Regions from separate parts of the Paenibacillus sp. EB106-05-06-XG162 genome, predicted to be linked through region 2. Evidence: riboswitches for the same ligand, from Rfam matches in the RefSeq annotation. Region 2 holds a riboswitch; each other region holds the start of a gene.
What was found. Region 2 has a riboswitch for cyclic di-GMP ahead of AC3WU2_RS07990 (class D sortase). Riboswitches for the same ligand answer to the same signal wherever they lie in the genome.
Positions count from the first base shown of each region.

Region 1: linked by a shared signal. The riboswitch ahead of AC3WU2_RS17855 (MucBP domain-containing protein) and the one ahead of AC3WU2_RS07990 (class D sortase) in region 2 are both predicted to bind cyclic di-GMP.
Region 3: linked by a shared signal. The riboswitch ahead of AC3WU2_RS29635 (non-ribosomal peptide synthetase) and the one ahead of AC3WU2_RS07990 (class D sortase) in region 2 are both predicted to bind cyclic di-GMP.

Region 1 is NZ_JBYTDT010000008.1:92,535-94,805, forward strand. Features, by position in the region: gene AC3WU2_RS17850 (ABC-F family ATP-binding cassette domain-containing protein) at 1-678, opposite strand, end outside; cyclic di-GMP riboswitch class I at 1,207-1,293, shown strand; gene AC3WU2_RS17855 (MucBP domain-containing protein) at 1,364-2,271, shown strand, end outside.
Region 2 is NZ_JBYTDT010000002.1:472,756-475,026, forward strand. Features, by position in the region: gene AC3WU2_RS07985 (ABC transporter permease) at 1-491, shown strand, start outside; cyclic di-GMP riboswitch class I at 775-861, shown strand; gene AC3WU2_RS07990 (class D sortase) at 927-1,574, shown strand; gene AC3WU2_RS07995 (Cna B-type domain-containing protein) at 1,619-2,271, shown strand, end outside.
Region 3 is NZ_JBYTDT010000027.1:31,560-33,830, reverse strand. Features, by position in the region: gene AC3WU2_RS29645 (DUF6080 domain-containing protein) at 1-260, shown strand, start outside; gene AC3WU2_RS29640 (copper amine oxidase N-terminal domain-containing protein) at 429-911, shown strand; cyclic di-GMP riboswitch class I at 1,010-1,102, shown strand; gene AC3WU2_RS29635 (non-ribosomal peptide synthetase) at 1,193-2,271, shown strand, end outside.

The sequences.
Region 1 (2,271 bases), on a different contig from region 2:
CGTCGTGATCTCGTTGAGGAAATGCTCATCATGGGATACGACGATGAATGCATGCTCATAACTCTTCAAATACCCAGTCAGCCAAGCAATATGCACATCATCGAGATAGTTGGTCGGCTCATCCAACAGCAATACATGAGGTTCTTCAAGAAGCAGCTTGCCTAACAACAGTTTCGTTCGTTGGCCGCCGCTCAGCTTGCTGACATCACGCTCCATGCCGAGATCCAGAATGCCAAGTCCCGCAGCAACCTCTTCAATCCGAGCGTGGATTTGATAAAAATCCGAGTCTTCAAGCTGGCTATGCAGGTCGCCGTATTGCCGTAATAGGGTGTCTAGATCGTTGTCTGCCTCGGCCATGTTCTCGGCCATGCCCAGCATGCGCCGTTCGATCGCATACAAATGCGCGAATGCGCTTTGCAGATAGGCTGCAATCGTCGTGCCGGGCTGCAAATGAATATGCTGCTGCAGATAGCCTACTTTGATCTGCGGCATCCAATCGATGCGCCCGGCATCTGGCAAAATCTCGCCTGCGAGCAGACGGAGGAGGGTGGATTTCCCTGCACCATTGCCGCCGACCAGGCCGACATGCTCTCCGCGCAGCAGGCGGAAGCTGATCTCCCGAAAATTCAATTTATCTCCGTACATATGGGTAACTTCTTCAATGTTTAATAAACTCACTTGTGTTCTCTCCTTTTCAATTTAGCTTGTGCTACGGCTGAATCGAGAGAACAGCAGAATTCGCAATCTTCTGTTTCATAAGAAACACTTCATGGTTGTATGAACGATGAAATCGTTATTTTTCTATGGTGGTATATACAAAAAAGACGAGGTGAATACACCTCGCCCACGATCATATCGGTTTCGTAAGAAAGGGATTGGCTTTTATCTACTGTTCTCGGATTCACTTTAACGGTAAAAATGGGCAGACTTCTCCCGTGTTAAGGTAATTCTCTTCTAAGAACAGTCGACAAAATTTCCATATCCTTTCCACCTCATGCGTTAGATTTTATTGGTTACTTCTATAGTATATGCAATTCTCTTCAGATGAGTCAACCAACGAAGGATCACGTAGTTTAAAATAACTTTAGATTCAAGAATCCCAAAATCAATTGACTTTGCTTCTATAAGTAGCATATATTAGTCAATGTAAATAGTTCCTTTATCCTACTTTAGACCTACATAGTGTCCATCTGCAACGACTAGAATTATATATTTCGGCACACTAACCGAAAGGTTAGGTCGCAAAGCCTCGGAGTCTAATGGTCTTTGACCGATGATAGTCCAGCTGCAATTACATCGTTATTGCAGCCGGACTTTTTTGCGTTTCCAAGGAGCTGAAATAATATATTAATAGGAGGTAGACATGAGACGAGGTTTTAGACTTGTAGTGACATGGATGTTCATCTTGTCCGTATTCACCGGATTCATCCCTGGTACGTTATCGACGGGCTCTGCAGCGGCTTCGAACGATCTGGTCTGGCCGAATCCAGGCGCGGTCAATCTGACGAAGAAGGCCGAACCGACAGGCACGCCAGGGGAATGGAAAGTAACCCTAACGGTTGAAGGAAAGAACATTAAGAGTAGTTCGGACGTGGTTTTGGTGATTGACCGGTCCGGTAGCATGAAAGGGACTCGGATGTCCAAAGCGATTGAATCTGCAAAGAGTTTCGTGGACAGATTACTTATCAAAGATTCGGCAACAAGAATTGCTGCTGTATCTTTTGCGGGAGACGTAACAGATGTTTCGGGGTTTAAGGATGTCTCGCAGAAAGAAACGTTAAAGAAAGATATCGGAACCATTTCCCCTAATGGTGGTACGAATATTCAAGCGGGGATTCACCGTGCTAGAACGCTGTTGGAGTCTAGTAAAGCGGATAATAAAGTCATTGTTCTTTTAAGCGATGGAGAACCAACGTATAGCTTTGAGGCATCAAAGGTTGTAGATTATACATGGTCTGAAGGCAATGCATTTTCCAAAGCGCTTCAGGATTTTAACTACAATGACATTATTGGATATGGTAACGATTATTTGTTATATGATTATGGCTATTCGATAGGAAACGGGAAAAATAAGTATAAAGTTGATAATAATGGTATAGGTACAGTCTCTGAAGCTAAATTAGCTAAAGATGCCAATATTGATATCTATTCCATCGGACTTGAAGTAGGGAACAACAGCAACGCGACAAACGTACTGAAATATAGCCAGAATCGTGGTTACTACGCATCTACGAGTTCTGATTTAGAGAAGGTTTTTAAAGAATTATCCAG
Region 2 (2,271 bases):
GAGGCTGGAAATCACTGCTATGCTTGCCCGTATCTAGAACGGGCTTATTTATGGCAAAGTTCAGTATTGTTGTGCTGCTGCTTGCGGTTACCCAACTGCTCATGCTCGCTTCCCTAGCTGCGTCAGTAAGCTTTCATAATATTTCCGGAGGAATGAACTGGGAGTTGACGCTTCCAGCTATCATCAGCGGTTGGGTCGCTTGTCTGCCGCTCGCGGCTTTACAATTATGGGTATCGATCGGATGGAGCAGCTTTGCCGCACCGCTGGCTATTAATGTAGCACTGACGTTGCCCAATATGCTGATCGTCAACTCTGCCCAGTTCGGACCTTACTATCCTTGGGCACAACCTTCACTGGCCATGTTGACACATAGTGAGATGGACTTCGGTGCCTTCACGCTGCCGATCGAAAATATTCTGATTACGATTACGTGCAGTTTCATTCTATTCTTCATTGGAGGATTACTGCATTTGAAGCGGAAAGAGGTATAGGGATTAGAAAGCTGAATCCTAATATATCGTAAAGAACTAGGGCAACTAGCCCTAGTTTTTTTGGGTTGAGATAAAGGATTGATATTCAAATAAGTTGACCTTTGAAAAATAATGAAAAATCTTTGAATAACATGAAAAATTTTCAGTTTTTTTATTTTCATAAATTGACATTCATATATCCGTGTTATATATTGGGTTATGCTAATGGTTCGTATATACTGTTTTGCAACACATTATCTATACTCCATGCTGTATTAAGGGTATATCTGAACTGACGGCAATTACATAATTTTGGCACCCTAATCGAAAGATTAGCTCGCAAAGCTTAGGAATCTAAGAGTTCATGACTTATGATCGTCCGGCCGCAATTAACATCGTTAATGCAGTCGGGCGTTTTTGTGTTGAAAGGACAGAAGAGGAGGGTAGAAAGGGAAAATGAACAAAAAAATCACGGCCATCCTGCTTATGGTGATCGGAATCATGTTATTGGTAACTCCAAAACTGACAGAGATGTATCAAGATTATCAGCAGGAACAGCTATTAAAGGAGTGGCAGGACAGTCTTCTTAATATTGATAGCGCAGAAGAACCTACAGAGCAAGCACAGAAGGGAGCCGTGAAGCCTACATCTACCCTTCCCGCAATCCGAGGCAGTGAAGACAATACAACAGTCAAGTCTCCAGAGCATGAAGCTGCAGAAGGAATTCTGACGATTGACAAAATAGACTTAAAGCTTCCCATCCTTCATGGAGCAACGCAAGCCAACATGAGGAAAACCGTCGCTAGTATTGCTAATACAGGCAAGGCTGGTGAAGTTGGGAATTATGCCATAGCGGGTCACCGAAATCGTACATATGGAAGGAATTTCAACAGGTTGGACGAGCTGGCTGTGGGGGATTACATCAAGGTCAATAATGGAAAAGAGCAGTTCGAATACACAGTAACGGAAAAGTTACGCGTCAAGCCAGATGAGGTGTGGGTGCTTAACCCTGACGGCAAGGATAAGGAGATTACACTTGTTACTTGTGACCCCATGATAAACCCAACGCATCGTCTGATTATTAAAGGGAAAATAATAGATTAGCCCAAATGCAGCCTAGGAGAAAACAGAAAATAGGAGGACACAGTATGAAAAGGCAGTCAAAAAGAGTATTTTCAATGTTTTTAACGCTCATGATACTTATGTTTACGATAGGTCAGAGCTTTGTACCTATGATCGCAAATGCACAAGAATTGAATACTACTGGATTTGTTGATCGTTTTACGATTGACAAAAAGGAACTAAATTATGGTGAACAGACGCAAATCACAGTGAACTTTAGTGATAAATCCGGAAATCAGATGAAGACTGGAGATACACTAACATTAACATTGCCTCCAGAATTGCAAGGATTTAGTGCATCCATCCCGTTAAAAAATGAAGAAGGCGTTGATTTTGGTACTGTTCAAATTACGCCAACAAATGTGATATGCACATTTACGGATACAGTTGAGAAACTTCAAAATATTAGAGGGCAATTTTATTTTACAGTTCGGGGTACTAATGTAGCAACGGATCAAAAGAAAGATGTTGAAACAAATTTAGATACAAATTTAGATATGCAAACTGTAACGATTACCGGTCCAACCAGTGGCGGTTCTGGTTCTAAGCCATTTTTCTACAAAGCTGGTGATATCCAGCCGGATAAGGCCGATCAAGTGCGTTGGTTTTTAAATATAAACTTAAACAAAGAATATTTAAGCCGCGATATTGTAGTGTCTGATCGTTTGCAGGAAGGTCA
Region 3 (2,271 bases), on a different contig from region 2:
TGATTGTTGGTTATGGTCTTGCTGCGTTTAAATATGATATGTACTTGTATGCAGGACATTATCTATTTGCCTTCTTCCTACTCAGTGCAAGCTTCGTTATGCAGATCCGTCATGGATTCATGAGAAAAGTATGGATCGGTATTATCCTGGTGTTTATAATCGTAACCCTAAGTAACAACATCATCAAACATATACAGACTCTAACGTATATTGAAAAGTCATATGTGGAACTGAACGTTTCCAACACGGGGAAGAAGTAAGACTAGAACGGCGTGCTATGCGGATCCGAGCGGAAACGGTCCGAACCGGGTACAAGGACAGCGAGGAGTCTTCGGCTTCTTTTGTTATTAATTGTTTATCATATTAATAATTTATAAGACAAAACGGGAGCTTGCTATCGGCAGCTCCCGTTTTGCTTCCGGAGAAAATTGCGTGCGCTGACGGATCCGGCATGGCTTGTTTCTGCTTATGATCCGAAGACACGCATTGTGATGTTTCATACGAAAGATAACAAAATTCCGGTAAAATTGCGGGAAGGGGACAAGAAGGCAACCGTGAACGGCAAATCCGTTCCGATTGACGCCGCAGTCGTGAACAAGAACGGACTGACCTATGTGCCGCTTCGGTTCATCAGCGAGACGCTTGGCGCTTATGTAAAGTATTTCGCGCAAGACAATCGTGTCATCGTCCGAAAGCCTACGGGCCAGAAAGCATATGATACGCTGATGCACGGCGATCTGACGGAAGCACGCAAGATTGCGTCAAGACTGTCAAAAATCTCGGGGGATGCGCCGCCTTTAGAGCATGGTGAAGGGTATCATCATTTTGGTTACACTTTCCCAGAAGGAGAAGTTCTACGGTTTATCTTCGATGATGCCGGATACGACTATGGTTACTATGATAATTCTTGAAAATGCATTGAAAAAAAGTGAAACATGTTGAAAAATGAAAATATCATAGTAAAATAGAATAGGTACATTGTACTAAAATCAAAACCTCTTGAACACAAATGAATAACGGGCAAATCCGTCGAAAGTCGGAGACGCAAAGCTATAGGGGCTTACATGAACAGTTATTGTTGATCAGCCAGCCAGCTGCCGAAAGTGTACTTGTTATTTCGTCAAACAACTCACCTTATTTCGGTAGAGTTGTTTTTTTGTGCTCAAATAGGGTTCAACGCAGAAGGAGTGAAATGATGTCTTTGATTCTAGCCAATATGGACACCGTACAGGAACATTGGCATAACAAATGGGAAGGTGTGGATAATAAAACATTTCTTGTCCCGGACTCGAAATCGATTGACCGCGTGAACGTGTCTACCATCAGACGCTCATTCCGGGAAAAGTCATTGCGCTCAATTCATCAAGCTTGTGATTCGGCGGGCGTAGATTTATCCACTGTATTGTACTCGTCATGGTCTATACTTCTTCATCGCTATATGCGTACCGAAGAGATCACATACGCTGCATTTTTACCTGATGAGGATAAGCTTATTGTTGTTCATATGAATATGGCTTCCTCGCATGCAATGGATGCGCTGGTGAAGCAAACCCAGGCCGTCATGAATCAAGAACGGCCGTTTTCAATGTCGCTTGGACAGCTGCAGGAGATGCAAGAGGAGACGGGATATGTACTGCCTTCCAATTCGGTAATAGGCATAGGGAAGTCGATCGAACTCTCGCATCGTGCATTGCTGCAAGAAAGCGACATTCGGCTTCAATTCACGGTCGAAGCCGAAACGATTGAAGTGGAGGCACTTTATCGGGAGTGTGCGTTTGGTAGTGCAACGGTTGAACGTTTACTCCGTCATTTAGAGAATATTTTGGTGTCGTGGTGCAACGAGCCTCATGCGGCGGTCGAATCGATTGATATCATGGACGCCGATGAGAAGGAGCATATCCTGAAGGCATTTAACCATACAGAGCAAGACTTTAAGGCAGACACGACCATTCATAGATTATTCGAGGAGCAAGTAGACCGAACGCCGGATCATGCAGCTGTAGTATGCGGTGAAGAGACACTTACCTATCGACAGCTTGACGAACAATCCAATCGATTGGCTCGAGTCCTCATGGGGCAAGGGGTACAGCGAGGGGACATCGTAGGGATTATGTCCGGCGCTTCGAAGCAGATGATCGTCTCGGTCCTCGGCATTCTGAAGGCAGGGGCGGCCTATTTGCCAATCGACCCGAATTACCCTGCGGAACGTACGAAATTCATGCTTGAAGACAGCCAGACACAGGTGCTGTTATTGACACCGGACATTCGCTC